Regions from separate parts of the Blautia sp. HCP28S3_G10 genome, predicted to be linked through region 1. Evidence: riboswitches for the same ligand, from Rfam matches in the RefSeq annotation. Region 1 holds a riboswitch; the other holds the start of a gene.
The links. Region 1 has a riboswitch for cyclic di-GMP ahead of ACTNB8_RS11205 (response regulator). Riboswitches for the same ligand answer to the same signal wherever they lie in the genome.

Region 1 (16,644 bases):
GAAAAGCAGGATATTGTGTTCCACCGATGTATCGAGAGGGGCTCGCGCAGGCAATGGATCGGATGTGCGCTTCCAGAGCTCGGAGACTCCGCATGGGGGAGAATGCACAGAAACGAGTGAAAGCATATTATCGAAAAGAAGAAATGATTGAAAAGTACCGGAAGATGTATCAGGAGGTGGAAGAGGCAGATGGCTGGAATCGGATTTGAGTTAAAAAAATTATTCCAGAAGCGCGGACTTGCAGCGACGGCAAAAGCGTATGGGTATGCAGGAGTGATCTGTACAGGTCCGATGCTGCTCGGTATCGTGCTGTTGGTAGGAATCGCTTTTATCTGTGATCATACCGGTGCGACGAGACATAACCGGGAACTTCTGAACTGTATGATTACTTACACACTTCTCGCTTCGTTGACCGTGACCAGTTTCTTCTCTATGGTCGTGACGAGATATATTGCGGATATGCTGTATGAAGAACGCCACGAGGCGGTGCTTTCTTCTTTCTGGGGTTCAACAGCGATCCTGCTTGTAGTCGGCGGAATCATGTATGGGATTTTTCTTCTGTTTTCAGGAATCAATCTGATCGATCAGTTTTTGTGCCTGGAGTTTTTCGGAGAATTGATCGTCACCTGGAATGCGATGAGTTATCTGACAGCGATCAAGGATTACAAAGGGATTCTTATTTCATTTATTACAGCGGTAGCGGTATCATTGTTGTTCGGATTCCTATTGATCCTGATTGGGATTCCACATGTAGAGGCGTTGATGATCGCAGTTACGATCGGTTATGGAATTATGCTGCTTTGGGATGTGACGCTGTTGTACCGTTATTTTCCGCAGAGAGAGATCAGTGCATTTTTCTTTTTACGCTGGGTGGATCAGTTCCTTCCGCTTGCGTTTACAGGCTTGTTCACGAACATCGGACTATTTGCACATCTTGTTATCATGTGGTGCGGACCGATCCGTGTACATGTTCAGGGATTATTTTATGGTGCACCGTATCATGATGTACCTGCGATGATCGCCTATTTGACGATTCTTATTACAACCGTTAATTTCGTTGTGTCTGTGGAAGTGAATTTCTATCCGAAATATCGGAATTATTATAGTTTGTTTAATGACAAGGGAGAAATCAAGGATATCCTGCAGGCAGGAAATGAGATGAGAAAGGTTTTAAACATGGAGCTGAAATATACGGCGTTAAAGCAGCTACTTACAACGGCACTGGCGATTTCGATCGGACAGCTGCTTCTGACATATCTTCCGCTTGGATTTAATGATCTTATGGAAGGATATTTTAGGACACTCTGTGTCGGCTATGGACTCTATGCAATTGCTAACACGATGATGTTGATCTTACTTTATTTTACAGATTACAAGGGAGCATTATTTGCAACAGGAATGTTCGCCGCGTGTACGACGACATTTACCTGTGTGTCTTTATTTTTCCCACAGGTGTATTATGGATTTGGATTTTTACTGGGAAGTGCAGTGTTCTTTTTGATCTGTACACTGCGTCTTGGATATTTTATAAAAAAACTTCCGTATTATATTTTGAGTGTACAGCCGATTGTGGCAGAGGATAAAACAGGTTTCTTCACATGGCTTGGCTGCTTTTTGGAAGAGAAAATAGAGAGGGGAGATAAGCTTGAAAAAATATAAATTACTTGCGTTGGGATGTGCCCTTTTATTAGGAATGTCCTGTTGCCTGACGGGATGTACCACCCCGGAGAAAACAGGGGATACTTCAAAGAAACAGACAGAACAACAGACAGAACAACAGGAAGAGATAAAAAAGGCAGAGACACAGGATATCAACGACGTTCACCTCAGGGATAAGGATAGTCTCTATGAAAATGATGACGAGACGAGTGTTGTGACGATGTATCTTACTGTTTCTCAAGGAAACTCTTCAGAGGGTACGGATCACACCTGGAAGGAGATCAACAGTTATTCGGCCTATGATTATGACAAGATGGGAGTAGACCGTTACAAGACAGCGGCGCTTCTTCAGGTTGGTGATGAGTCAGGTCCGCAGAGCGGGGAGGTTGGATATGGTGAAAATGTGCCGAATGCTACCGTGCAGATCAGAGGACAGACATCGAGCCGTAATTCGCAGAAAAACTATAAGATTGAGCTGAAGAAGAATAAGGGAACCTGGCGTGGACAGCGCACGATCAATCTGAATAAACATCAGACAGATGGAATGCGTTTCCGTAATAAGCTGTCCTACGATCTTCTGAAAGGGATACCGCAGCTGATGTCACTTAGAACCCAGTTTGTACATTTATATGTAAGAGATCTTACCGAGGGGGACAGCTCAGAATTCCAGGACTATGGATTGTACACACAGGTGGAACAGCTGAACAAGACAGGAATGAAGAACCATGGAATGGATTCGAAGGGACAGTTGTACAAAATTAATTCGTTTGAGTTTTTCTGCTATGAAGATGTAATAAAAAAAGAAGACGATCCGACCTATGACCAGAAAGCCTTTGAAAAGCTTCTGGAGATCAAAGGAGATTCTGACCATACAAAATTGATCGATATGCTTACGGATCTGAATGATAATTCAAAATCGATTGGTGATATCCTGGATCAATATTTTGACAGAGAAAATCTGACGTACTGGATGGCGTATCAGATACTGACCGGAAATGTAGATACACAGAATCGTAATACATATTTATATAGTCCACAGAATTCAAATATATGGTATCTGATCGCGTGGGATAATGATACCTCTTTCAGGAGAACCGAATATAACATTAAAAACCGTTCCGATCAAGGCAGTTGGGAATGTGGAGTCAGTAATTACTGGGGAAATGTTCTCTTTCAAAGATGTCTGCAGTCGGAGGATTTCCGTGAGGAACTTGACGCGGCGATCCAGGATCTGAGATCCTATCTCAGTGTGGATCGGATCAGTAATATGATAGAGGAATATCGTACAGTTACTCAGAAGTATTTAAATCAGATGCCGGACCAGATGTATGCACCGTTGACTGAAGCGAAGTATGAAACAATTGCATCGGCAATCCCATCAGAGGTAGAACAAAATTATGAACTTTATAAGGAGAGCCTGGAAAAGCCAATGCCGTTTTTTATCGGAAAACCGGTGATCGAGGGAAATATTTTGAAGTTCAACTGGGACGCATCGTATGACTTTGATGCAGAGACGATCACTTACACAGTTGAACTGGCAAAAGATTATAAGTTCAATGAGATTGTATTTCGTCAGGATAATATTCAAATTCTGGAAGCGGAGACTACAGTTCCAGCAGATGGTCAGTATTTTGTGCGTATCCGTGCGACAAATACATCTGGACAGACGCAGGATGCTTCTGATTATTATGTAACAGACGCTGGAAAGAATTATGGTATGAAATGTTTCTACATTACAGGCGGCCAAAATGTTGAGGAAGATATTTATGAGGAATGATTTATCAAAAGAACGCTTCCGTAATGAATGGAAATATCTGATCAGTATCAGTGAGAAAGAATTGCTGGAGCTGAGGATGAAGCATTTGCTGAAAAAGGATCCAAATGCAAAGGGAAATGGTTATATGATCCGCAGCCTCTATTTTGAAGATTATTTCAACAGCGCTTATGCGGAAAAGGAATCTGGTGTCCTGATGCGAAAAAAATACAGGATCCGTATTTATGATTGTAGTGACCGTTCGATTAAGTTGGAGCGGAAGAAGAAATTCGGAAGTTATATTTATAAAGAAAGTGCTCCGCTGACAAAGGAAGAATTCTATAAGATCCTTGATGGAGATTATAAATTTTTGTTAAGCAGTCCGTATTCATTGTGCAGAGAATTTTATGTGGAATGTGTCAGCAATCTCATGCGTCCACGCACGATCGTTGACTATGACCGTGTACCGTGGATCATGGATGAGGGGACAGTCAGGATTACATTTGACAGTGATGTGAGGGCTGCGGTCGGAAGTTATGACATCTTTGATCCGTCCCTTCCGACACTTCCGGTGCTTGAACCGGGGAAACTGGTTATGGAAGTGAAATTCACAGAGATGCTTCCACAGATCGTGCGTGACTTGCTTCCACCAAATGCACAGGAATTCACAGCAGTATCAAAATATGTACTCTGTTATGAAAAATCGCAGTATTTGCATGGATTTGAATATTGGAATGAAACACAGGAGAGAAAACTATTATGAGTATACAAGATATGATTAAGAAGTCGGTGCTGGAATCCGGCGTATTTGACAGCTTTAATGCACCGAAGATGGCAATTTCGCTGATCGTGGCGTTACTTCTCGGAGCAGTGATCTATATGGTTTACAGCAAGTTTTATGTAGGGGTGATCTTCTCTCGGAGCTTTGCAGTTACGTTGGTCGGCATGACACTTCTCACTTGCATGGTTACTCTGGCAATCAGTACGAATATCGTGATTTCCCTTGGTATGGTCGGTGCATTGTCTATCGTACGTTTCCGTACGGCGGTGAAGGATCCGATGGATCTGCTCTATCTTTTCTGGGCGATCACGACAGGTATCACGACTGGAGCGGGAATGTATCCGTTGGCACTGATTGCAGCAGCGGTTATGATCATTATGATTTATCTGTTTTATCATAAGCAGCAGAAAGGCAGAATCTATATCGCCGTGATCCATTATCAGGGAGATGAAGTCGGTGATGAGATCCTCCGCAGCTTTGGCAGAATGAAATACTTCATAAAGTCAAAGACGATGCGTGGGGAGAAAACAGAGATGGCAGTTGAGGTATTCTGTCGGCAGAATGATCTCGATTTCACAGAGAAGATCCGGAAGATCACAAATGTAGAAGATATTACATTGATCCAGTATAATGGAGAGTATCACGGATAAAATGAAAAGAAGGGATGCCAGGAGGGTTCCAATCATTGCAATGTCCGCAAATGCCTTTGCAGAAGACATTATCAACAGCCGGCTGGCATACGCAAAATACACAGATTTTCTATCCGGCAATATTGACGTATGAAAAACTTTATGGTATTTTGTTTTTGATAAAAATAGAAATTATTTAAAGGCAAACCTGTTGAAAGGCAGGGTCGCAAAGCCAGAAGGGACTAAAGTCAGAAAGCTTGACCATGTCAGCCGGTTGCCACTGTTTCCATATCATCATAATATATGGAAAAGATGTTTGAACAGAAGAGATTCCGATACCTTTTATACTATATAGATGTGTGATTTTAGAGAAATATAGTAGGGACACTGGCAGATTTTGGCAAGTGTCCTTTTTGTATGCAAAAATGGGTAACAAAACTAGCAGGGACAGGTTTTCTGTATACAGATAAAAGCAGGATGAAGAAGGCATAAGACGGAGAGAGGACTTTTATAAAATGAAAAATTATGAAGACAAAATATATTCCTTAGGTGAGACTGTAACGGGGCAGACACAGGCCATGTCACAGGCCGTACAGAAAACACTGGAAAATAATGGCGGGGTAGGTATAATGACAGGATCTTATGACCAAAACCTGTCTATTTTGTCTGTGGATAATCTGCTGTTGCATAGTACAGGATATACATTCGATACTTTCATGGAACAGACAAAAGGCTCATTGAGAAACTTCTTTTATGACGAGGAAGATATACTGGAGCGAGAACGTTTTTTGCAGCTTCACGGAACAGGGGAAGCACAGATCATTACAGCAGACGGTACGGTGAATAATGTACGGCTTTGTAAAGAGGATGCGACAGATGAGGCGGGCAGACAGATTTGGGTTATGTCCGTACAGGTCAACTGGGATCATGTAAATCTGGCACTGCTCAATGAGGCTATCTATTCCGGCTTCTGGTATTTTGACTGTGACGAAAACAGTGAGATTGTGAATGCAAACTGGAGTCATGAATTCCGAAAAATGCTTGGCTATCATGACACTCTGGACTTTCCGAATAAACTGGAATCCTGGTCAGATCTTCTGCATCCACAGGATAAAGAAAGAGTAATGGTGCAGCTTCAGGCGGCAATTAAGGATAAGACGAACCAGATAAAATACCAGGTAGAGTATCGTATGAGAATGAAGGATAATCAATACCAGTGGTTTCGGGCATCGGCAGAAGTAATACGCCGTCTGGATGGTTCTGCCAGCAGGATTGCCGGGATTTTTATTAACATTGATGCGGAGAAAAAAGAAACCATGCAGGCACAAAAATCGGCTGCTTTCCACCGGGCTTTTACGAAAGCAGATCTGTGCGAGTATTATGTGAATCTGGAAGCGAATACTTTTGATACCTTTAAGGTTGAACCGTCCCTGATGACCGTCTTTGAACAGAGTCATACGTGGGATGAATTGATTCGGCATTTTGTGGATTCCTATGTTGTGGAGACAGATAAGAAGGCGGTATCCTCTTTTTACGACCGTGGTTATATTGCAGAAAGGCTGAAGGGTCTGGAAACCGAATTGGCTTTAGAGTGCCGTATCACTCTGAATGGAGAAGAACGATGGGTCCGCAATGTGGTCATACGTGGCGAAATAGAGGATTCAGAATATGCCATGATCTTTCTGCGTGATATCACAGAGGCAAAGGTAGAGAGCGCACGGCATCTGCAGATGGCAGCGGATAATGCTTCCATGGAGCAGCTGATTCAGAGTATTGTGCGTCTGGTTGACCGCTTTGTTGTCTGTGATCTGGAAAATGACAGATATGAATTCTACAATCCGAATGGACAGATGATATATAAACCTCTGGGATTTTATCATGATTTTCAGATGCAGGTTCTTGAAAAATATAAGACACTGGAACCATTGGAAGCTATAGATATCCTGATAACCCCGGATAATATTCGGAAAAAACTGAAAAGTGAAAATGATATTTATAAGTTTGAGTATTGCAGCCTGGATGAAAAGACTTATAAAATCGCTTCTTATATTCCCTTGGAATGGAAGAATGGAAAGCTGGAAAAGGTATTGCTGGCATCCATGGATGTGACACAGGAGAAGAAAGCAGAGATTGAATCCCGTCAGGCACTGAAAGAGGCTTACCGGTCCGCAGAAAATGCAAATCGTGCGAAAACAGAATTCCTTTCCAATATGTCCCATGATATCCGGACACCAATGAATGCGATTGTGGGTCTGACGGCAATCGCAGGAGCAAATATTGAGAGCCAGGACAGAGTCATTGAATGCCTCGGCAAGATCACAGAATCAAGCCGCCATCTGCTGGGGCTGATCAATGAAGTATTGGATATGGCACGTATTGAAAGTGGAAAAATGACACTGGCACAGGAAGATTTCAATCTGTCAGAGCTGGTAGATAATCTTATTACACTTACGAAACCGGTGCTTGATGAACATAAACATAATTTTGATATACACATCAATCATATTGAACATGAGGCTGTCTGTGGTGACAGCCTGAGGATTCAGCAGGTATTTGTGAATCTGATGAGTAATGCGATCAAGTATACACCGGATGGCGGGAATATTATTTTTTCCATAGAGGAAAAGCCAAATGGATTTTCAGAGCTTGGATGCTATGAATTTACGATTGAGGATAATGGGATCGGTATGTCACCGGAATTCCAGAAAATTATGTTTGATCCGTTCAGCCGCGCGGATGACCACCGGACAACCAGAGTCCAGGGAACTGGTCTGGGAATGGCAATCAGCAGAAATATTGTGAACCTGATGAATGGCAATATTAAAGTGGACAGTACCTTGCACAAGGGAACTAAAATCACAGTAACAATTTATCTGGAGCTTCAGGAAAAAGAAAAAGAACAGGACAGAGATCTGATGAATCTGCCGGTTCTGGTTGTGGATGATGATAGGACATGCTGTGAAAGTACAGTTGCAACATTAAAGGAAATCGGTATTATGGGTGAATGGGTTCTCTCTGGCAGGGAAGCCGTTGAGTGCTGTTATGCACGGCATGAGTTGAAAGATGATTACTTTGCTGTTATTTTAGACTGGAAGATGCCGGATATGGATGGCATAGAAACAGCCAGACAGATTCGGAAGCGGATAGGTAAAGAAATCACCATCATTGTACTGACATCTTATGAATTCAGCGAGATTGAAGAAGAAGCAAAGGCGGCGGGCATAGATGCTTTTATTGCAAAACCGCTGTTCCGTTCCCGGCTGACAGCTACACTGCGGCAGTTTACTTCAGGAAGAAAAGAAAAAACAGCAAGAAATTATTTGGAGAAGCTATCAGAATCAGATTACACGGGAAAAAGGATTCTGCTGGTTGAGGATAATGAGTTGAACAGAGAAATTGCTGGTGAAATTTTGCAGATGACAGGTGCAAAAGTGGAAACGGCAGAAAATGGGAAAATTGCAGTTGAGAAAGTGGAAGCTTCTCCGAAAGGTTCGTATGATCTTATTTTTATGGATATCCAAATGCCTGTTATGAATGGTTATGAGGCAACACCGGCAATCAGGAGTCTTTCGGGTGAAAAGGGAAAACTGCCTATTGTTGCCATGACTGCCAATGCTTTTGCAGAAGATGTACAGCTGGCCAAAAATACAGGCATGAATGGACATATCGCGAAACCGCTGGATATGAATAAGCTGAATGATGTTCTGGAAAGCTGGCTGTAATTGCCTTCCTGGATGCATGGGAAAAGCAGTTAGGAAACATAGAGAGGGTTTTGTTATGACAGAAACTAAATATATATTTCCGAAGCAACCGCAGTCCATGGCAGTTTTGGCTTTCATAGCCGTGCTGATCATTTTGCTTCTTGTCCTGATTGTAATGGTACATATGAGAAACAGAAAATTAAAAAGTATACTGGAAGAACAAATGGCAGAAAGACAACTTCTGGATAAGATGTCTGCAGATTTCACGGCTGTCTATTATGTTGAATTAAATACCGGTTCCTTTGAAATTCTCCATTTGAGTGCCGGGACCAACGCAAAAAAAATGAATCTGAAACAGTGTGATAATTTTAATTATTCTGCTGACCAATATGCGGTTCATTATCTGTATGAGAAAGAAAGACAGGAATTTAAGGACTGGATTTCAACAGGGAATCTAAAGGAACAGCTTTCCCGGAAGGAGCGCATTACATACCATTATAGAAGTAAACCGAATCCGAACCAGCATGAATTTTTTGAGGCACAGGCAGTCAAAATATACGAGGATGAGAAACATTTTTTCGCACTGGTGGGTTTTCGGCATATTGATGATATCATGGAAAAGGAAACTACGATCCAGAATCAGTTAAAGCAGGCACTGGATGAAGCACGGCTGAGTAATGAAATAATCTCAGCAATTGCCAAGAGTTACTGTTCTATCTACAGAATTGATGTGCAGAAAGATTTTTTTGAAGAGGTATCAAATGACAGTGAAGTACACAAACTGACAGGAAACAGTGGATGTGCAACGGAAAAAATGTATCAGCTTTGTGATACAATGGTTGCACCGGAATACCGCTCGCTGATCCGCCCATTTCTGGATGTCTCTACACTTTCAGCAAGATTGAAGACGGAAGAATGTATTTCTACAGAATACAGAATGTGTGATGGCAGCTGGCACAGGATGCTTTTTACTGTAAAAAAAAGAGATGAGTCTGGAAATGTAACCCATGTTTTATGTACGGTCCGTAGTATCAGCGATTCCAAGAGACGTGAAGAGGATCTTAACTTTGCAGCGGAAGCAGCAAAGCGGGAAGTCGAAATGAAAACAAGGTTTCTGGAAACTATGAGTCATGATATCCGTACACCACTGAACGGTATTATCGGTATGGTAAATATGGGAAATCAGTATGCAGATGATCCACAGATGCAGCAGAAGATCAGAGAAAAGGAAATGGAAGCGCTGAAATATCTGGTATCTCTGGTAAACGATGTGCTGGATATGAATAAACTACAGAGCGGAGATTTGAAGGACCAGCAGCTTTTGTTTGATCTGACAATGGTACTGCGGGAATTGAACCAGATTTATGATGAGCGGGCTGCCAAGAAAGGCATCCGGTATGAGATTGACTGGAAAAGTACATACAGTCATAGCGCTCTGGTTGGAAATCCGGTATATCTTGGCAGGATCCTATCGAATATTATGGACAATGCCATAAAATTCAGTCGGGCGGGTAGTGTGCTCACGGTCTGGGTTAAGGAAGAAATTCTGGATGATGGCAGAGCATTTTTTACGTTCTACTGTAAAGACCAGGGTGTGGGTATGAGTAAAGATTTTATTGCCCATGCTTTTGATATGTTCTCACAGGAAAGCGAGACAAGCAGATCCAGGTATGAAGGCACCGGACTGGGGCTTGCGATTACGAAACAGCTCGTGGACAGGATGGGTGGAAGTATTGAACTGAAGAGCAAAGTTGGTGTTGGTACTACAGTTATTGTAAAAATACCGTTCAAAATTGGCACACAGGATAAAAACAGTAATTTATCAGATAAGCCAGTAAGCCTTGATGATTATTCGGTAGAAGGCATGCGGGCATTGGTTGTGGAAGACAATGAGTTGAACATGGAAATTTCCAGATGTATACTGGAAGACAGCGGTATGGAAGTTACATGTGCAGTAGACGGGCAGGAAGCAGTTGAAATCTTCGAAAAATCTGCACCGGATTATTTTGGGGTAATTTATATGGATATTATGATGCCGAGGATGAATGGTCTGGATGCGGCAAGGACAATCAGGGAAATGAAAAGAAGGGATGCCAGGAGGGTTCCGATCATTGCAATGTCCGCAAATGCCTTTGCAGAAGACATTATCAACAGCCGGCTGGCTGGAATGAATGTTCATCTTGCAAAACCACTGGATGCGGAAAAAATAATCATTGCCTTAAAACAATGCATGGCAGATAATAGCGATGTAAAACTGCACGAAGATTTGTAGGAATAAAAAGACAGAACATATAAAGTTGTTATATGGTCTGTTTTTTTATTCTCTAGAAGAAGCAGGCTGTGAAAATTCATATGTCTTTTTGGACTGGAATAATTATATGGGGCATGTTAAAATAAGGAACATACATTCGATTTTAGGCGATTGATGGAAGGTGGTGTATAGCATTACTGACAATGCTGCTAAGAGAGGATCATTTTTCCAATGGTTCTTTTGACCGGAGATTTGCTGACGGGCAGGTGCTTCCGGTTCTGGTGAGGATGAAGGATGTTTTGAGTGCAGGAGTGTGATTTTATGAAAGTCGGGGATACTGCATATATTGTGGAATCAAACCGGTATGTGAGAGAGGTGGAAATCCGCAGGTGTTCTGGCGGGATGTTCCTGGTCCGTTTTACAGATACAGGTGGCGGAATACAGGTGAAGGCTCACAGGCTGTTTGCAACGAGGGAAGAAGCTGAAAAGAGTATCGAGAAGGCACCAGAGACAAAGAAGGTGCGTGGGAATCCGTATGACAGATGGTATTGAACGGATGATAAAGTAAATAAATGCATCAGGGACCAGGACTCCTTGGAACAGTAGGAGGTGGTTTCTGGTTATGGAAAAAAATGAACTGATCGATACCGGCGGACTGACGGAGAAACAGGCCAGGCTAAAACATGGAAAAGTGTGCAGAGTTTCTGGCAAGGATGATCCAGAAGTACGGGGATGTGGTCCATGATGGAAGCAAAGAGTTAGGATAGTGACATTAAGGAAGCAACGATTCAGTCATTGAAAGGTGCTATGAGAGAGGGAGATTATGGATTGATTGTCATTACACCGGATTTTGATAATTTTACTACAAAACTTATTGCGGCAGACGAATATTCAAAATATTTGACAGAAACGCCAATCTTGGAAGGTGTTGCAAACAGAGAATATTATGGAAGATCTGCGACCTCTATAGAGAACAAAAGCACGATAGAGTACGGAACAGAGCAAAAGTGAGAAGAGGATATTACGAATCATTGTTTTGATAATTCGGTGGTATCCTCTTTGTGGATTTCAGAATTTGTTTCTCAGCTTTCGGTATTCTCTCGGCGAATATCCTTTCAACTTGTGAAAAAGCCGACTGAAATAAAGCTGGTTATCATATCCGACAATTTTAGAAATCTCATTGATGGAATAAGTTGTTGTTTCAAGTAACATCTGAGCATTGTTGATGCGGATTCCCACAATGAATTGCATTGGTGTAGAACCGGTATATTTTTTGAAATTTCGGATAAACCAGCTGATACTCATGCCTCGTGAGGCAGCATAATCATCAATATTGATATTTTGATTGTAGTTTTCACTGAAAAAGGTAACAGCATTATCCATCTCATGATCAAGATATTCATTTTTTAATATGTGCTCTCTTGTCAGTTCCCGGTGGAAACTGATCAGAAGATGACGTAGCAAAAGGACAAGCATTTCCTCATAATTGTCTTGACAGCGTTGGAGCTCGATAATGATACGTTTGAAAATTTGTTCATATTCATTAGATGTACCCACTTGAAAGACACGTTCTTTATCCGGGAATCCATATTGCCGTAGGATATTTTTTACATTGTTGCCTGTAAAATGAATCCAGTATACTTCTGCCTTATCTTTTCCATAATATTCATATTTCTGAAGTTCCTTCGGTCTGTACAGTACAATATTACCGGCGGGGACAATCGTTTCGTTATCCACATTGTCAAAATGAAAATGCCCACAACCAGCAGTGATATAGATAATCTGATAATCCAGGCGTCCCCTTGGACGGTAGGTTGGTAACTTTGGATGGCTGGAAAGGCGGTAAGTACCGCAACTTCCTACAACCAGTGGGCGACTTTTGTCTTTGAAATCCATATGGGAGTGGTTTAAATAACCGGTATTCATATACATATGGTAGCACCTCTTTTCCTTTTTTTGTTATTGTATCATTTAGTGCATATTTTGTCTAATCCAATTCATAGACATGTTTTGCAGATTAGGATAAGATATATATAGCAAAACAGAGAAGCGTAAACATAAAAGTAAAAGACAAGGTTTGCTGTGGAAAAACAAAGTGCAAAAAAATGTATATGTATTAAAGGAGAGTTATTTATGATCGTACCACGTTATTATGAAAATCTAAGCGTACTGCACGAAAACACAATGCCAGCCAGAGCCTATTTTATTCCGGCCTCCAAAAGAATGGATAACCTGGTGGAGCACAGGGAAGAGTCAGACCGAATGCAGTTATTGAACGGAACTTGGAAGTTCCAGTATTTTAACAGTATCTATGAGGTTCAGGAACCCTTCTTTGAGAAAGATTATGATACAGAAAATTTTGATGAGATTCAGGTTCCGAGTGTATGGCAGATGGCAGGATATGACACACATCAGTATACAAACATCAGGTATCCGTTCCCATTTGATCCACCGTATGTACCACAGGATATTCCATGTGGAACATATGCACATACCTTTGTTTATCACAAAGATGAAAATGCACCAAAAGCTTTCTTGAATTTTGAAGGAGTAGACAGTTGCTTTTATGTATGGATCAATGGCTCTTATGTAGGGTATAGCCAGGTTTCTCATATGACCAGTGAGTTTGATATTACCGACCTCCTTCGGGACGGAGAGAACAGCATAGCGGTTCTGGTAATGAAGTGGTGTGATGGTTCCTATTTGGAAGATCAGGACAAATTCCGTATGAGTGGTATTTTCCGGGATGTGTACATTTTGAAACGCCCAAAACAGGCAATCAGTGATTATCATATTAAAACAAGAATTGAGGATATGCTTGCGAAAGTAGAAATTGAAATGAAATTCTACTCTCCGTTAAATGTAAAAATTTCGATTGAAGATAGAAACGGAGCAGTTGTAGCACTAGGAAGTATTGCTGAAGAAGGAACAGCTGTATTAGAAATCGCAAGTCCGGAACTTTGGAATACAGAAAATCCATATCTATATAAACTGATTCTTGAAACAGAGAATGAAGTAATTGTAGATCACATTGCATTAAGAAAGATAGAGATTAAAGACCAGGTTATTTATTTAAATGGACAGAAGATTAAATTCCGTGGTGTCAATCGACATGATTCTGATCCGGTTACTGGATTTACAATCAATCCGGAACAGATTACAACCGATCTTACGTTAATGAAGCAGCATAATTTTAATGCGATCCGTTCCAGCCACTATCCGAACGCACCATTTTTCTATGAAATGTGTGACAAGTATGGATTCATGGTAATAGATGAAGCAGATATTGAAGCTCATGGTCCATTTATGATCTACAGAAAAGAAGACACTGATTACAATCGGTTCAAACGATGGAATGAGAAGATTGCAGATGATCCAGTATGGGAAGAGGCAATCGTTGATCGCGTAAAACTCATGGTGGAACGTGACAAAAACCGTTTCTGTATTGTTATGTGGTCAATGGGAAATGAGAGTGCTTATGGCTGCAACTTTGAAAAAGCACTGGAATGGACAAAGAATTTTGATCCAGACCGTATCACACAATATGAGAGTGCAAGATACCGTAATTATGATGAAACATATGATTACAGCAATCTGGATGTGTACAGCCGGATGTACCCAGCGCTTTCCGAAATTCAGGAATATCTGGATAAAGATGGAAGCAAACCCTTCCTTTTGGTAGAGTACTGTCACAGCATGGGAAACGGACCTGGAGATTTTGAAGATTACTTCCAGATGATTCAGGATAATGATAAAATGTGCGGCGGCTTTGTCTGGGAATGGTGTGACCATGCGATTTCTCATGGAACTGCTGAGAATGGAAAGACTATATATGCTTATGGGGGCGACCATGGCGAAGAAATTCATGATGGCAACTTCTGTATGGATGGATTAGTATATCCGGACAGAACGGTACATACAGGACTTCTGGAATACAAGAATGTTTATCGCCCGGCAAGAGTTATTTCCTATAACAAAGAAAGCGGAGAACTGGTGCTTCATAACTACATGGATTTTGATGACTTGAAAGATTATGTGAAGATTAGTTATGAGCTGACACAGGATGGTCTTGTGATCAGCAAAGGCATACTTCCGGAGTTTTCTGTGGCACCACACGGGGAAGGAAAAACAAACCTGAAGATCAATGTTCCAGAGAATGGGAAATGTTATTTAAAACTTATTTACCATCTGAAAAAAGAATTGCCACTGTTGGATGAAGACCATATTCTTGGATTTGATGAAATTGAGGTAAGTAAAGAGGATACAAAATGTAAACTTGCAGAGAAATGGATACCAAAAACAGTAGTGGACTCTGAATTACAGGTAAATGAAAATGATACACAGATTCATATCAAGGGGCGTGAATTTGCTTATACCATAGACAAACGTACTGCACTCTTTACAGAGATGAAATTCGCAGGGCGGGAATACTTGAACCATCCGATGGAATTAAATATTTGGAGAGCTCCAACAGATAACGATATGTACATCAAGTCTGAATGGAAGAAAGCCCACTATGATAAGGCTTACACAAGAGCCTATACGACAGAGGTTGTGCAGGGAAAACATGGTGTGAAGATTACAAGCCATGCTTCCGTTGTGGCAGAGACAGTACAGAAGATTCTTGATGTGACGATTATATGGAAAATAGAAGCTGCTGGAAAGATTGATGCAGATATTGCAGTAACAAAAGACGATGAATTCCCGGATCTTCCGAGATTTGGTGTGAGGATGTTCCTGGATAAAAAACTTTCAGCTGTAAGATACTTTGGAATGGGACCACAGGAAAGTTATTGTGATAAACATCAGGCTGCGAGCCACGGTTTGTACCGGGCAGATGTAGGGGATTTACATGAGGACTATATCCGTCCACAGGAAAATGGAAGCCATTATGATTGTGAATATGTAGAGCTTAACAACAGCCGATATGGAATTGTGGCATCCGCAGAAAAGGCATTTTCATTCAATGCTTCTTATTATACGCAGGAAGAACTTGAGAAGAAAACGCATAATTATGAACTGACAGAATCAGATAGTGTAGTATTTTGCGTTGACTACGCATTAAATGGCATTGGTTCTAATAGTTGTGGTCCAGTTGTATTGGATCAGTACCGATTTGATGATGTATTATTCCGGTTCCAGTTTACGCTGATACCGTATGTAAAAGGATAATAAAGTTTCATGTAACCCGTAAACAAGGAAAGAGAGTCTGATTGTAATGTAAAGTCCGGATATACAGAGCAATCAGACAAAATCGGAGAAAAAAACAGAATTAGATATCATACGGTTAGCCATATTGAGATTCTAAGTGCGATGAAGATGAGGAGCAAAGAAATTCGATGGAAGAAAAAAAGTATTTGAAATGGTATAACAAAATTGGATACGGATCAGGTGATATTGCAGGTAATGTAGTCTATGCGTTCCTGACATCTTTTATGATGGTCTATCTGACGGACTCGGTAGGACTTGCTGCAGGTGTCGTGGGTACCCTGATTGCCGTATCAAAACTATTTGATGGTTTTACGGATATATTTTTTGGATCAATGATTGACAAAACACACAGTAAAATGGGAAAAGCGAAACCCTGGATGCTATACGGATATATTGGTTGTGCCATTACGCTGGTCGGCTGCTTTGCAGTACCGGTGAGTTTGGGAACAACGGCTAAATATGCATGGTTCTTTATTTCTTATACACTGTTAAATGGTGTGTTTTATACAGCAAACAATATTGCTTATTCAGCACTTACGTCACTGATTACAAAGAACAGCAAAGAGCGTGTACAGATGGGATCTTACCGTTTTATTTTTGCATTTTCAACAAGTCTTCTGATTCAGGCGATTACAGTTGGATTTGTAGATAAATGTGGT
Region 2 (16,644 bases), on a different contig from region 1:
AAATGCCCCCGGAATCAGGATTGCCCACACCGTATTAACCATGTGCAGCTGATTGATCAAAATGAATGTAGGAATCATTCCTCCGCCAAAAAACATTGTGATCAGGAAAATTATATTGAAAAATTTTCTTCCTACAAATTCTTTTTTTGACATCGGATACGCTGCCAGCAATGTCACAAAAACGGAAATAATTGTGAATGCAAGTGAATACAGGAAAGAATTTAAAAATCCACGCCAGATCATTTCATTCTCTAATACTCTTCGATAGGCATCTAATGTCCAGTCCTTAATATTAAAACTCAATCCCTGGTTATTCAAAACAGTCGGATCCATAAAGGATGCAAGTACCACATAAGCAATCGGTATCGCTATAGAAAGGACGAATAAACCAAGAATGGTAAATCCGATTCCAAGGATTATTCTGTCTGTCCTTGAATATTTTCTCTTCTTTTTTATTTCCATCTTTTCTCCCTCTTTCCTATAATCCTTCTCCATCATTCATTTTCTTAACAACCCAGTTTACAAAAATCAGCAAGATAACATTTACAACAGAATTGAAAAGACCTACTGCTGTAGAGTATCCATAATCTCCATTTAATAGTCCGATACGATATACATATGTAGACAGGATTTCCGATGCCGGCAGGTTCATATCTGTCTGTAACGCATAAGCTTTTTCGAAACCTATACTCATAATATTTCCGGCCTGTAAAATAAACTGAATTACAATAATATTTTTAATTGCAGGCAACTCTACATACCAGATTTGCTGCAGAAGATTCGCTCCATCCATGATGGCTGCTTCTTCCAGCTCTTTGCTGGCATTCGCCAATGCTGCTGTGTACATGATAGATGCCCATCCTGCCGTCTGCCAGATTCCACTTGCAATATAGATTGTTCGAAATGCGGTAGGCATTGTCATCCAGTTTGTGCTGATTCCGAGTACTTTATTCAGCGGTCCTACAGGCGATAAAAGCATACGAACCATACCACAAAGTACAATAACGGAAATAAAGTTCGGCATATAGATCAAAAGCTGAACTTTCTTCTTGATTCCTGTCTTTTGGATACGATTCAGAAGCAATGCAAGAATAATCGGAACCGGGAATCCCCACAGCAATCCGTAGATACTCACTTTTAATGTATTCATCAGATAGTTCATGAAATCTGGTGAAGATAAAAATCGTCTGAAATACTCAAGTCCAACCCAGGGACTTCCAAGAACTCCTTTGATTACATTGTAGTCTTCAAAGGCAATCAGAAGACCGCCCATCGGTAAATACTTAAAAATAATTGTCAGCAAAAGTCCCGGCATCAGGAAGAAAAGATATAACTGCCAGTTTTTCTTCACATAAGTCATCTTTTCTCTCCAGGTTCGCTTGCTTACAGACTTTGTTTGGTTTTGCATTCTTTTCATGCATTACTTCCTCCATTCCCTTAACTCTTCGAACAAAACCGGTTAAGTAACCGGTTACTTTATAGTTTGATATTACTATATTCATCTCTTTCTGTCAATACTTTTATATACTAAAATAACCGGTTACGTAATCGGTTATTTTAGCATTGTGTTTTTCCATGAGAATTGCTATACTAAAAGATATTATTAACCATCAGCCGTCATATTGAAGGAGATTCAACTTTTATGAGTAAAAAACAAGTAACTTTTGCGGATATTGCAGAATACACAAATTTTTCAAAGACTACAATATCAAGATACTTCAATCATCCTGATTCTCTTACCTTAGAAAATCAGGAAAAGATTTCACAGGCTCTTGACATACTTGGATATAAAAAGAATAAGCTGGCAAAGGTCCTGGCGAATGGAAAAAGTGAATTTATCGGAATCATTGTTCCAAACCTCTACCTGCACTATTATTCTGAGATGCTGGCACAATTTCTTTCCAGCTACAGAGATTATCATTATAAATTTCTTGTTTTCGCCAGCGAACATGGGGCTGAAGAAGAGCAACAATATATTGAAGAGCTTCTATCTTATCAGATTGAGGGACTGATTGTTTTAAGTCACACGCTTCCATCCGAAAAGCTCGCTTCCTATCAGATTCCTGTTATCGCAATTGAACGTGAAGCAGAACATATCAGCAGCGTCAATACTGATAACTATATGGGAGCACTTCAGGCTACTTCTCTGTTGATCCGGGATAAATGTGACATATTAATTCATATAAATGTCAATGTGGATAAATCCACCCCTGCTTATGACCGAATCCGGGCTTTTAAAGAAACTTGTGAAGAATATCATGTTCCATATGATATCGATCTGAGTGTAGAAGGTGAGTCTTATCATGAGATTTTAAATGTGATTCGGGAGATTTTCGATAAGATAGAAGCCAAATACCCTGATCAAAAAAAAGGTATCTTTCTTGCGAATGATACCTATGCCAATATGTTTCTGAATTTAATTTTCCAAAAACACGGAACATTTCCTTCAACTTATGAGATTGTTGGATTTGACAATTCTCCGATTGCCAGCGAGGCAATCCTTCCAATCACAACCGTTGGTCAGCAGATTGATGTAATTGCAAAAACTGCCATGGATCTTCTGGTCCGGCAGATGGATGAACAGAAAAAACGTGCTCCCAAACCATTGGGCGAACCCATCCACAAACAAATCACACCTGTATTGATCCGCCGTAGTACAACACAATAGTTTATTTTTCCTGATACAAGCAAGTCCCCACCCACTGCTTATTGCTTTTCGCAATTGAAGCAGGGGTCTTACTTGGTTCGGTTAAAAACACTGTCTGCTACCACCAACACCAGAATCTGCCAGATGCACAATCCTGATTCCATTTTTTAACAAATGCATCGTTGTTCTATATATTTTGTGATGACAGATGTTAAAATCTCCATATCAACCGGCTTCGCCACATGGTCATCCATTCCGGCATTCAAAGCAGCCTGTACATCCTCGAGTTTCTTTTGTATTTTTCTATTTTACAATATCAAAATATCCAACGATTCCTATGTATCCCTCCTTCTTCAACGGCGACCACAACGTGTGCAGTTTCAGTTTATATATCTGACTGTCATTTCCTACCATCGCTTTTATCTGCACTGAGATTTCTTTATTTTGCACAGATGTCTGATGTAACAAAACCTGAATATGTTGAACATCTTCTTCATTAACTCCGAATTCTTTGAACAGATCAAATTTCGGATTATCTCTCTGACATAATATCTGCTGTTTTTCTTTCAGAATAGCTAATTGACCTGAAATTGCATTGTAATCAATCGAATTCATGCCACTGTTTGATTTAAAGAAATCAATCTTTTCCTGCATGATCCTGACAACACTCTGTGAATAGTTTTGGTTCGGTAAAGATCTGTCGCTGAGTATTTCATTCGAAAGTCTCTGTACTTCATGGTAATAGCTGTTTTCAGCCATCTCTTTATCCAGCATTTTTGAAAACTGAGGACTCAGTTCTTTCAAACATTTAAGCAGGATGGGATTAAATTGTCCGCATTGCCCATCCAGGATCATTTGAATCGCTGTGTCATGATCAAATGCTTTCTTATAACATCTTTCACTTGTAAGTGCATCATAAACATCGGCGATCGATACCACCTGTGCAGAGATTGGTATTTCTTCTCCTTTCAGGCCATCCGGATATCCTTTTCCATCCCATCTTTCATGATGCCATCTGCAGATTTCCCACGAAGCACGTACTAATGGATTGTCTTTTGGAAAATGCATATTCTGGATTATATCTGCGCCAATCTCACTGTGAGTTTTCATGATCTTGAATTCTTCATCGGTCAGCCTGCCCGGTTTATTCAGTATTTCTTCCGGAATACGAATTTTACCAATGTCATGAAGGGAGGAAGCAGTTGTAATTAAAGAAATATCTGTCTCTGTCATAGGATAAGCATCTGTTATTTTTACCAGTTTTCTCAGCAGTATTTCCGTCACTGTCCGGATATGTAGAATATGTTCGCTGCTCTCGCTGTTACGGGATCCCAATATATTACTCAAAATCCTGATCATGATATTATTATTTTCTTCTTTTTCGTAAACCTGATCATAAACTGCATTGATCAGATGCTTTTGGTTTGCATAAAGGCTCAGCGTATTCTGAACTCTTTTCTTTACAATAACAGAGTCAAACGGTCGTGAGATATAATCTGTGATTCCCATCTCATATGCTTCACGCATAGTATCAACAGCATCTTCAGAAGAGATCATAATTACCGGAGTTTCATCGATACACTGACTTTAATTCATCCATTTCAAAACTTCAAAACCATTCATCTGTGGCATATTGATATCTAAAAGCATCAGATCAATTCCTAGATTATCTCCCATGATCTGGATTGCCTGTTTTCCATTTTCAGCTTCCAGATAATTATAAGTTTCTCCGAGAATCTCCTTCAATATTTCCCTGTTTAATTCCGCATCATCTACAATCAGTATTTTTTGTTTTTTGTCCATATTATTTCATCACCCCACCAATTTATGAATTACCTTTACCAGTAATTCTGCATTAACAGGCTTGGTAATATGCTCATTCATTCCCGCTTCTTTAGCTTTCAGCCTGTCTTCCGTGAATGCATTTGCTGTCATTGCAATGATCGGTATTGTCTTTGCATCCTCTCTGTCCACAGAACGGATCGTTTTTGTTGCCTCATAACCATTCATGACCGGCATCATAATGTCCATAAGAATAACATCAAACTCACCTGGTTCACTTTTTCTGAATAACTCAACAGCTTCCTGTCCATTCCATGCTTTAGTCACCTCAGCGCCTTCATTCTGAATCACAAATTCAGCGATTTCCATGTTCAGTTCATTATCTTCCACCAGAAGAATATGCAGCCCGCGAATGGAAACTTCTGTTTTTTCTCCAGTTTCAGCTCTGCTGTCCCTGTCTGTATCAATCCGGAACGGAACCCGGATCACAAATGTCGTCCCTACGCCTTCTTCACTTTCAAAGGTAATGCTTCCACTCATTTTCTCGACCAGATTCTTTGCGATCGCCATTCCCAGGCCTGTTCCTGCAAATTTTGTGCGGCTTCCTGTATGTTCCTGTGCAAATAGTTCAAACACACATTTCTGGAACTCCTCAGTCATTCCGATTCCTGTATCACGACAGACAAACTCCATTGTTGTCATTCCTGGCTGTTCAGATGGAATTTCCATGCAGCTGATATAGATATGTCCGTTTTCTCTGTTATATTTCACCGCATTCGACAGGATATTCATCATCACACGTTTCACATACCCCGGACTTCCAATAAAATTCCGGTGTGTGATTTCTTTTCTCTCCCACGCGATCCGGATATTCTGTTCTGCAGCCATCTGCTCGATCACAACAAATATTTCCCTGGAAATACTGCTCAGATTAAATGGGATCTCTTCCAGAACGATTTCACCTAACTCAAGCTTACTCATGTCCAGGACATCATTTACCAGTTCCAGCAACAGATTGGAGGCCTCTTTAATCTTTGTTCTGTATTCCGTCTGTTTCTCCATATCGTCTGCATAATGATCTGCCATATTGACCATGCCGCAGATTCCATTGATTGGAGTCCGGATATCATGGCTCATTCGCTGAAGAAACTCGGTTTTTGCCTCATTGGCGGCTTCTGCCTTTTTTGCTGCTATCAGAAGTTCTGCTTTATATTTTTCATCTTTTTCCTGTTCCAGTTTCCGGTGTGTCAGATTTGTTTTATATGTCCAGAACCAGAATATACTGAATATCAGGAAATAAAGAAAAATAACCCCTGCTACACTCAATGGAAGGTTATGAAATACTTCTGTATCCGGAAGATATGCATAAATATAATAATCCCGCTGCTTCAGCATGATTCCATAACATCCGGTTCCTTCCTTCCTCAAATGATAGATATGCTGACTGTCTGTATGCTTTTTCATTGCCTGAACAACTTCATTGTCGGCTGTATTCTGTCCCAGCAGACTCTCATCATTGCTGGCAACAACAATCCCATTATCTGCAACAATAATCGTTCCATCCTTCTGAGTACTATAGCCATTTAAAAGAGTCTGTATCGTCAAGGTATAGTTTCTGGCAAATTCGGGGGATGTATAATAGTAAATTGCAACGATACCCGGTGCATCTTTTCTGGCACAGGCTGCAATGTCGATATGTGATCCGTCTTCCCTGGTAAACCGTTCCGAATAGCTTCTTTCTTCATAGCCACTGAAATCCATGATAATATCTCTTTGCAGATACTCCGTAATCTCATTGGTCAGAGACTCATCCATGCTATATTCACAGTCCATCTTTCCCTCTGCATCCAGTACAAGGATACCATCCACCCAGAGAGTCTGAAGATTTTCTTTTAGGAAATCCCGGCTTAACTGACTTCCGTTTTCTGTTTCCATGTTAATATTTGTACTCATCTGTCTGGCACTTTCAATGGCACGGAGAAGACTTTTGGATTCTGAAGATTCATTATAATGGGTATAGGTTGAACACTGCACTTTCACATAGTTTACAATCTCCACCATTCTTTTCTCTGCTTCCACTTTTTCTGCGTGGAAAAAATAAAGCAAAGCGCCTGCTACCACACAAATTCCAATCAGACCACCGACCAACTGGATCCGTTTTTCTTTTGTCTTTTTCTTAATATCCAAGATCATCCACCTCCAGATATTTCTCCGGATCATCCAGATATTTTCCGATAATTTTCAGGGATGTACCATCCTGACGCATCTCTTCCAGGGTCTGGTCCATCTGCTCACAGATTCCCCGATCATCATCTTTTGCAAAAGCAACTCCTATTCCTGTGATCATCAGAGGTTCTTCCAGGATACGGAAGCTTGCATCATAATCTTTCATATACTGTACGACAGATTCTTCATGTGCGGCAGCTGCATCCACATATCCTTTCCCCAGAAACGTATAAATCAGTTCCCTGTGTCCAAGACTGATCAGATTTTCCAGCTTGGGGATCCTCTCATCTGTCCGGTTCAGAAAAATGCCTTCCGGTTTGGTTGTGGACTGGACTGCAAGATTCTTTCCCTCCAGATCACTCAGTTTATAGATGTCGCTACTCTCGTTTACAGCAACTACCTGACGGCTTGCAATGTATGGTCCTGCCCAGCGATAATCATCAAGGCGTCCTTCCATGGAAAAGCAGCCCATGATACAGTCAATTTTCCCGCTCTCCACCAGTTCTTTTTTCTCTTCCCAGTCTATCTGGACAACCTCCACCTGATATCCCATTCTTTTGAAAGCTTCTGTAGCCAGTTCTACATCGATTCCCGTCGGTACACCATCTTCATTCAGATAATTATATGGTGGATAGCTGTCACTCCCGAGCGTGATGACCGGCTTTTCGGTTTCTTCTTTCGTGTTATCTGTGTTTTTACACCCTGCCAGGGTGACTGCTAAAATTCCAGCAAACAGAATGCCTGCAATCACTCTTTTCCCTTTCATTTTCCTTACATCTCCTGTAGATACTTTAAGTTATTCTAAAATCAAAAAAACACTGTCCCGCAGACAGTGTACATCATCATTTCGTGCAACTGGCTGCCATTTTACAGGCCCTATAGCTTTGCGTCACAGACTTTCGTCTGCTTTGCCGATTATTTTCTATTACAGCTTTTACAAAAAGATAATTCTATAATCTTCTAACATCTCACTATGTGTATGCAAAACTTCACCGCATTGATATTCGAAAAGAAAAAAAGAGAACAGTTGATATATATGTCTAAGTATATATTCGAACTGTTCTCCTGCTTCTGACTTCTTTTTGCTTCTGCAAAAGTCATTTTCGTTTATATGGTTTTATGATATCACTAATAGTTACGTTTGTCACGAAAAAGTTTCCACATGTTCTTTGGGAATGCTCCAGGGAAAATCTCTGTGATCGCATCTCGCAGCAAGAATGCCGAGGCATTCTTGAATTCACAAAACTCGCTCCTTACTGACCGGCACTTTTATTCCGTAAATGTATATCGTACAAAAGAGCCGTTATTATCACCTGTTACTATTACAACGTCTCCATTCTCGTTACAGCTGGTTTCCAGGATTGGGAATCTTCCGTTTTCTTTTACATAAGCTTCCGGGCTGGCTGCTTCTGCCTCGATCAGTGTTTTTTTACTGTATTGTTCTCCTCCACATGGATTTATATCCTCAATAAAAATTTCATACTCATGCATATGCGCTTCCTCCTGAAAATATTTTTATAAAAGCGAGTAACGTATTTTTTGCTTTGCTGCATGATTACGCTACTCGCCGTTATGATTATTATAAAACTATTTTATTTTTCTTTCAAAAGTGATTTTTACCAAAAATTCAGCGTCTGTTTTTAGATATTATTACCATAAATTTACATTACTCAATCTGCAATCCCCAATAACCAGTCTCGGGCGTTAATACGTCGAATTCCATCATATTGTTCTTCTGGATCTTCATCCATTGTTAAGATAATCTTTGGATAATGATCTCGTATTGCCTGTAATGGTCTTAATTCTCTCAAAAGTGTATTTTCATCCCGTACAGTCAATGCTACCTGGAAATATATTGTTCCCTTTTTATTCTGTGCCACAAAATCCACTTCATATGAATCGATTTTTCCAACATACACATCATACCCTCGACGTAATAATTCCAGATAAACTATATTTTCCAGAACATGCCCTGCATCTGCCTGCCTCGAGCCAAAAAGCATATACCTCATTCCGATATCAACTATATAATATTTTTCAAGGGTTTTTAAATATTGTTTTCCCTTTATATTATAACGTTTCGCCTGATATATAATATAGCTCTCGGTGAAAGCTTCCAGATATTTTTCCACCGTTTTTGTATCAATTTTTCGCCCTTCCGAGGTCATCGTATCTGCAATTTTTTTTGATGACAATGGATTTCCTATATTATTAAACACAAATCTTAAAACACTCTTAAGCATCATAGTATCTGTGATTTTTTTCCTGCTTATAATATCCTTTACAACAATCGTATTATAGATTCCTTCCAAATAATCTCTAATTTCAGCCGGCTGATTTTTTAATTCCAGTGTAAATGGAAATGAACTATTCTGCAAATACTCTGCATATTTGATTCCTCTGTCATTCATATTGCCAGTACTTTCCATATATTCCTTAAAAGACAACGGTAGCATTTCAATCTGAATATATCTTCCCGAAATCATAGTTGCAATCTCACTGGACAACATATATGCATTGGAACCGGTCACATAAATATCTATGTTTTTTTTAATATAAAGACTGTCTAACACTTTCGGAAAATCTGTTACATTCTGAATTTCATCAAGGAAAATATATGTCATTTTTCCATCAATCAGACGTTCCTTTAAATATTTATATAATTTCCTGTAATCTGTCAGTTCTTCATAATCAAGATCTTCAAAATTAATAGAAATAATCTGTTCTTTCTCAATCCCATGTTCTTGTAAATAATTACGATAAATTTCCAGAAGCATAGATTTCCCACAGCGTCGCACACCTGTAACAATCTTAATCAATTGCTTATCTTTCCAGGCTATCAGTTTTTCTAAATATTCTTTTCTTTCTATAACCATAATAATGCTCCCTTCTTTTTTACTAATTATATTCCAAAAGCAACAAAAAAATCAATAGTTTTTGGATTGTGTTCCAAAAACTATTGATTTTTTGTTTTTGTTGGAACAACAGTTAACTTACTGACTGTTCTGCCTTGAGCAATGTCATTTACTGTATTATTCGTCGTTACATGGATTTATATCCTCTTAAGTTCTCCGCCAAGCTCCAGAATGCATTCTATATCCGAAATGTGTAAAAAACTATCCAAAAAGGACATTATGATATATAATATCATCACACAAAGAAACAGGAGTAAAAAAAATGGTATTTTTATTAGCAGTTATTTATCTTTCGTTTATCAGCCTCGGACTTCCTGATGCTCTGCTCGGTGCAGCATGGCCGAATATGTATCCACAATTTCAGGTTCCGGTGTCTTACGCGGGAATAATCTCCATGATCATTGCATTGGGAACTATTATTTCCAGTCTGCAAAGCGATCACCTCACAAGAAAATTTGGAACAGGCAAAGTAACTGCCGTAAGTGTTGGTATTACTGCACTTGCCCTGTGGGGATTTTCCATCAGCCACAGTTTTATCCTCTTATGCTTATGGGCGATTCCTTATGGTCTTGGTGCCGGAAGTGTAGACGCTTCTTTAAACAATTATGTTGCATTGCATTATTCCAGCAAACATATGAGCTGGCTTCATTGTATGTGGGGCGTCGGAGCCACACTTGGTCCTTATATCATGGGTGCCGTGCTGACTGGCGGTGCCACATGGAATAAAGGATATCGAATCATTTCTGTATTACAGATCGCGCTTACAGCGGTTCTGGTATTCAGTCTTCCGAAATGGAAAGAACAAAACACATCATCTGGTGAAACAGTCCATGGAAAAACTCTTTCTCTGAAAGAAATCCTCGCAATTCCGGGTGCAAAGGCAGTTATGCTCTGCTTCTTCTGCTATTGTGCCATTGAATCAACAACCATGTTATGGGCAAGCAGTTACCTGCACCTGTCGAAAGGCGTAGATGCCAAAACAGCGGCTTCCTTTGCCGGTATGTTTTGTATCGGCATTACCATTGGCCGTGGAATCAATGGTTTTATTGCCATGAAATTAAAAGACTGCCAGATGATCCGAATGGGACAGACCATCATCCTTGCAGGTATTGTCGTAATGATACTTCCTTTTGGAAAAATAATTTCACTAATTGGTTTTTCATTGATCGGACTGGGTTGTGCCCCTGTCTATCCCTGTATTATCCACTCCACACCGTCACATTTTGGTGCGGAACGCTCACAGGCAATTATCGGTGTGCAGATGGCCAGTGCTTATGTCGGGACATGCCTTATGCCACCATTGTTTGGCCTGATCGCAAATCATATATCTGTCAGATTGTTGCCAGTATATTTACTGATTTTACTTGCACTGATGGTATATATGCATGAACTTTTGGAAAGAAAATGTAAAGCGCTATAGATGCAGTCTGCTTTAGCAGACATATTCCAAAGGCAGTCTTCTATAACGGAAAGACTGCCTTTAATACAAAATTCAATACTATCTTACTATTACGGTTACCGTAAATTTCTTTTTACCGGATTTAACTGTAATCTTAACTTTTCCGGCTTTCTTCGCTGTGATCACACCTTTACTGTTTACCGTTGCAACCTTCTTGTTAGAAGTACTGTAAGTAAATTTCTGTGTAGATGTGACTGGTGTACGTACCGGTTTCAGTGTCAGCTTTTTACCCTTTTTCAGAGTTACTTTGGATTTTAATCCACTGATCTTTTTGGTAGTTACTTTGCCTTTCTGTACCTTAACTGTAACTTTCTTTTTCAGTCCGCTGGCAAGTGTGATGGTCAGTGTTGCCTTTCCAGTCTTCTTACCTGCTTTGATAACGCCCTTGTTAGATACAGTAAAGATTTTTTTGTTGCCTGACTTCCAGGATTTTACATAATCTCCATTTGCCAGACCACTTACCTTCAGAGCACTAGTCTTCTGTTTTACTTTCAGCGGAAGTGTTGTTGCATTTACTTTAATGGTTGCATTCAGCTTCTTACCGCTGTCTCTTGTTACTTTGGCTCCGCATATACTGCATACACCTTCTTCTTTCTTTGGTGCAAATACAGTCGCATCAGATATTTTCTTCCAGTTTTTGATCTGGTGTCCTGTTGCCGGAATAACTTCTGTTTTTGTATCTCCACATTCACAGATAAATCTGCGGCTTCCCGTTGTTGTACAGGTCGGATTTTTGGTCACAATACCTTTGCCCCAGTTGTGCTGATGATCTGCCGGCAGATTTTCCTTCAGATAATTATCTGTATAATGGAAAACAACTACATCTCCATCTGCTAATTCATAATCGCATGCTCCAACATCCGGATCTTTTCCGTTTACGCTGTAAAGCCAGCCGGATTTCTTTCCATTAGTGAACTCACCAAGTTTCACACCGTCTTTAGTAGTTACTGATGAAATATAAGTATCATTATATTCTTTTTCAGCAGTCATTCCTGCTGCCGCCAGTGCTGCATCAATTGCTTCCATAGCTGTAGATGCTTTTTTCATACGATACTCAGTCTGTGCTGACCATACTTTCAGATTGTTTCTGGATAATACATGAATCTGTCCATCTTTATCACTGTTATGTACATCATCACCCAGGATGGACACCATGATGCTCACATATTCGCCTTTTACAACCCAGTAAGTTGTTTTTCCGCTACGGTATGCATCCAGAGCCTGCAATACCTGCACGGTAGACATTTCCTGTGATTTTGTATCATTTATATTATGAGAAAATCCACCGTCATCTTTCTGATATTTCATCAGATTAGTGATCATATTGAAGTCAGGTGTACCAAATCCTGCTTCTACAGAGGTCGGATCAATACCAAGGCAGGTAAGCGCAAGCAGTACCTGTGCAGTAGATTCTGAAGTACCATATCCAAAATCATCTCTCATCTGATTCTGAAGATATACCAGAGCATTATCAATTGCTTCTTTTACACCTGCGCGGTTCTTATACGGTGCCAGAGCCTGTAATACCATAGCAGTCATATCTACGCTGGCAACTTCATTGTCAGTTAATCCAAATCCGCCATTCTGATTCTGGAATTTCAACAATTCTGCGATGATAGCAGATCTTGACCATTTTGCATCTGATGGGATTGTGATATTGGCTGCATCCAGCGCCAGAAGTGCATATGCAAGCTCGTTTGAGCCATCTGCCAGTCTGTCAGAATTGTAAATCATGGCAGCCAGATTAACACCATTTACATTGGTAATATCTTTTCCAAGTCTGGTAAGAGCCAGGGCAGTACGTTCGATATCAGTCGGTTTCTTCGTTCCGTCCCATTTCTTAACTTCTGCTGCGACAGATGTATAATACGCATTTTTTACATCTTCGCTCAGTTCTTTGTTGCCCTGGAGCATGGCATAGATCAGCCATTCATTACCATAGGCATATCCGTTCTCGCTATGCTTGTTATCAATATAATTCAGTGCATTATCTGCACCTTCATTTGCTTTTGCACTTACGTCTACGCCGGTTCCACTGCCTTTTGTTACAGTGATGGTAATTGTAACCGGTGCTACGTTATTTTTGTTATCGATTGGTGTTCCGGTTGCAGTTACGGTACCTTCTGACAGACCCATTACCTGGTATTCTGCCACTGGAAGATAATCACCATAATCCGGAGCATCTACATTGTAATCGCCATTCTTCTTCCAGTAACCGCTTCCTGTTCTTACTACCTGGGCAATTCCCTTCTTGCTGTAAGTCCATTTCAGTGCAGGCTCTGTAACATCATATCCCTGTTCGTCCAGTTCACCTGCTACTACCGGTTTAAATTTTTCACTGCTCTTTCCTGCTTCTACAGTGATATTTTTGTCTGCGTCTGCAAGTTCGACAGATTTAACATTATTTTTATATACAAAGGTTACAGTGCTGTCACCGGAAACTGTTTTTGTTTCTCCGGTCAGCGGATTTGTATCTTCAATAGTTGCAGTGAAAGTTACAGTACCAGCCTGTTTCGGTACATATCCTTTTTCACCGCTTGTGTAATAAGCAATCGTTCCATCGGGATCATCACTGGTAATTGTTACTTTATCTGCATTAGTTGCATTTGCCGGTGTGACGATCGCAGATCCAAGAATCGGGTTAAAGGCAACTCTTCCATCTGTTTCCTGTCCGTCACTGTTTGCATTTCTGCTGTGAATTTCTTTTGTTCCTGAAATTGCCGGAACAACTGACTCTACCGGAACGTATTTGGAAGTTACGGTTACGGTTTTTTTCATTGCCGGCTGGCTTTTTGCAGCTACAGTGAAAGTTGCAGTTCCCGGAGTTTTAAAGGAAAATCCACTGGATGTATTTACACGGTTACTGAGTAATTTTGCGCCTTCTTCATCTGGTGTATAAGTAAAGGAAGCGTAAGATACTTCCTGGTAATCACCATTTTCCTGGTACTGTGCTTTTACAGTAATTCTCTTATAATCTGATCCCTGTACAGTAACTTTACCATCTGTTACATCTTCTCCGTCAATGTACAGTTTGATGTCTGTCATCTGCTGTCTGGAAGAGTGGATTGCTGCTGTGGCAAGCACTTTACCATTCTCGTCCTTCGCCTGTACTACTGCTACACCGGTTCCATTGACACAGAATTTACCATCCGGGTAGATTGCAAAAGATTTTGCCGGTTTGGTCGCATCTGTCAGGCTCCAGCTGATCTCACTTCCTTCCGGTGCTGTATAACCCTGCACTGAGAAAGTTCCTGCAATATTTGCCGCACCTACTGAATCAGGAGATACTTCCAGGCGGCTGTCCTCTAATGTAACAGCTTCTTCGCCATTATAAGCCTGAAATGCCATCGGATATTTGTTCTCGCCGGTTTCCGGCCATTCAAAACTTCCTGGTGTGTAAGACTGGTTCGCTCCGAAATATGGATAACCATCACTTCCCTGTCCCCATGAAGTTCCATTGTCACCTTTATTGGCATTTAAATTACCTACCAGATCCAAAGTCTTCATATCCTCTTCGGACATGGCACCAGAACCACTGCCAAGGGTGTCAACCCAATAGCAGTTTTTGATGATGGCTGCTCCGGTCTGGTTACTGCTACTATTACAGAGTGCACCTTTTCCAGTATCACCTACAGCAATACAGTTTGCAATTACACCTGTAGTATCCTGTGCGGCAGTTGCTCCCATATTAACTCCGGTTTTTCCGATAAAACCTGCCACATTGCTTCCGCTGATCTCACTTCTGCAGTTCACGATAGAAGCTCCATAAGCTGTAGTACCAAACGGTCCTGTCACATTAGTGCTGCTTCCGGTCATAGAACCTTTCAGACTTATATTCTGAACTACTGCGCCTGCATCCAGTTTGGAAAATAATGCTCCGGCATTATCAAATGTAATGGTGTGTCCCTGTCCGTCCAGTACACCTGCAAATGGGGCGAGATTCATATAGGAACTTTCGCTTGCATAATTACTGTCAATGGTAATATCCTGTGTCAGTACAAAATATTTTCCCTTAGATGGGTCCATTTTGGAAAAATCTGCCTGCGAAGCAATCTGAATTGCATCTTTTGGAACAGCTACCGGCTTCTCAACTGGTGCTTTCTTCAGACCTGTAATTGCATCTGTAATTGATTTTGCAGCCTGATTGATTTCTGCCTGGGTTGCATTCTTAGTTTCTTTTAACGCTTTTCCAGCTGCAACTGCATCTGTCAGTATTTTCCAGGTATCTGCTGTATAAGTATCGGCCACTGTATCGTCGTAAGACTCTGCCTGTTTCAGTGCATCTTCAAGGGGTTTCCAGCTGATCTCTGCTGATCCGGCTGTCAGAACCGGAAAACCACCATCTGAGTTCACTGCAAATATATAACCAGTATCTGTGATACCAGTATTCAAAAGTGCAACAGTTGCATCTGATTTCAGTTCTTCTGCTGATTTTGCAGCACAGTTTGTGATGTCTGTATCTGCATTAGATGCACTCATGGCAATGGTTTCGATCATCGTTCCCGACTGATAATAACAGTTGGATACTGTAGATTTTGCATCACCTGATGCATATGCTGCCATTCCGCCGTTCATCATTTCCAGTTCCGCAGCGTAATAACAGTTTTGAATAGTTCCTCCTGATATTGTTCCAACCAGACCTCCAACTGTGTTCCAGCCAGCATCTATTTTTGCTGTTGAATAACTGTTCTGGATTGTTCCTGTCAGCGTCCATGCCATACTTCCGCCATAACCACTTGTTACATTTACCGTTCCCTTCACACCCAGGTTCTGGATCGTTCCGGATACATTTGTTGCCAGTGAAGTTCCTGACAGAGTGATAGTATGTCCCTGTCCATCCAGTGTTCCTGCCAGATTTGTGATCTGCTGACCCTCTGTTAATGTGATATCCTCTGTCAGTCTATAGGTTTCTCCAGCCGGAATCTCCGTTGGGAAATCAGCAGCACCCGCTTCCTGTGCTGATTCCTCATCCTCAAACAGTTCTGTCTCCGCTTCGTCCTGAAACTGCTCTCCTCCTGCTGTCTCGTCAGTTATTTCCTCACTGTCAGCTGCATCTTCATAATCTGGTGTCACTTCTGATTCATCAGATTCTTCGCTATCTGTAATGTCTGCTTCCTGAGTCGGTTCTTCCAATATCTGAAGTTCTTCGGACTCTGCTAGTGCGATCATCGGTGTATTCAAAGATAACAGACCAACAAGCAGCATACTGAGCAACTGTTTTCCATATTTCTTGTTCCTCATTGCATTACCTCTCCTTCTTTTTTTGTATTCAGGAAAAATCATTCCCTGATCATTATCCGCATAAAAATGTAACAAACCTATACTCAGTTATATGGTAAATCCTTTAGTCTGTCAACCATTTAACGATTTTTATTTACCAGAAAAGGCCACTGTTGACATATTATCAACCATGGCCTTTTGTGTTTCAGTCTTTATTTATTTTTTCTCCGTTTTATAAATATGAAGGCAATTACTGCTACTGCTGCTGCAAGCAAAAGAACAAATACCGCAATTGGTGTATTATCACCGGTTTTTACCGTTTTTGCTGCATTCGCTGTTGTAGTTGCCGGCACACTTGTTGGTGATGCTGTTGTTGGCGCTTTTGTTATTTCAGG

Region 2: another riboswitch for cyclic di-GMP. It lies ahead of ACTNB8_RS10970 (substrate-binding periplasmic protein); the one in region 1 lies ahead of ACTNB8_RS11205 (response regulator).

What each region holds. Positions count from the first base shown of each region.
Region 1 is NZ_JBQHUL010000026.1:23,373-40,016, reverse strand. Features, by position in the region: gene pelF (GT4 family glycosyltransferase PelF) at 1-209, shown strand, start outside; gene pelG (exopolysaccharide Pel transporter PelG) at 190-1,659, shown strand; gene ACTNB8_RS11225 (CotH kinase family protein) at 1,646-3,436, shown strand; gene ACTNB8_RS11220 (polyphosphate polymerase domain-containing protein) at 3,426-4,175, shown strand; gene ACTNB8_RS11215 (DUF4956 domain-containing protein) at 4,172-4,843, shown strand; gene ACTNB8_RS11210 (hypothetical protein) at 4,845-4,976, shown strand; cyclic di-GMP riboswitch class I at 5,014-5,104, shown strand; gene ACTNB8_RS11205 (response regulator) at 5,338-8,544, shown strand; gene ACTNB8_RS11200 (ATP-binding protein) at 8,600-10,795, shown strand; gene ACTNB8_RS11195 (hypothetical protein) at 10,978-11,091, shown strand; gene ACTNB8_RS11190 (hypothetical protein) at 11,096-11,326, shown strand; gene ACTNB8_RS11185 (hypothetical protein) at 11,397-11,519, shown strand; gene ACTNB8_RS11180 (hypothetical protein) at 11,570-11,785, shown strand; gene ACTNB8_RS11175 (AraC family transcriptional regulator) at 11,843-12,706, opposite strand; gene ACTNB8_RS11170 (glycoside hydrolase family 2 TIM barrel-domain containing protein) at 12,908-15,946, shown strand; gene ACTNB8_RS11165 (MFS transporter) at 16,114-16,644, shown strand, end outside.
Region 2 is NZ_JBQHUL010000025.1:28,951-45,594, reverse strand. Features, by position in the region: gene ACTNB8_RS10995 (carbohydrate ABC transporter permease) at 1-462, opposite strand, end outside; gene ACTNB8_RS10990 (ABC transporter permease) at 479-1,417, opposite strand; gene ACTNB8_RS10985 (LacI family DNA-binding transcriptional regulator) at 1,643-2,668, shown strand; partial or broken gene ACTNB8_RS10980 (HD domain-containing phosphohydrolase) at 2,951-4,450, opposite strand; gene ACTNB8_RS10975 (response regulator) at 4,460-6,622, opposite strand; gene ACTNB8_RS10970 (substrate-binding periplasmic protein) at 6,606-7,421, opposite strand; cyclic di-GMP riboswitch class I at 7,503-7,578, opposite strand; gene ACTNB8_RS10965 (hypothetical protein) at 7,925-8,146, opposite strand; gene ACTNB8_RS10960 (ATP-binding protein) at 8,326-9,531, opposite strand; gene ACTNB8_RS10955 (MFS transporter) at 9,833-10,990, shown strand; gene ACTNB8_RS10950 (DUF4430 domain-containing protein) at 11,069-16,270, opposite strand; gene ACTNB8_RS10945 (SpaA isopeptide-forming pilin-related protein) at 16,462-16,644, opposite strand, start outside.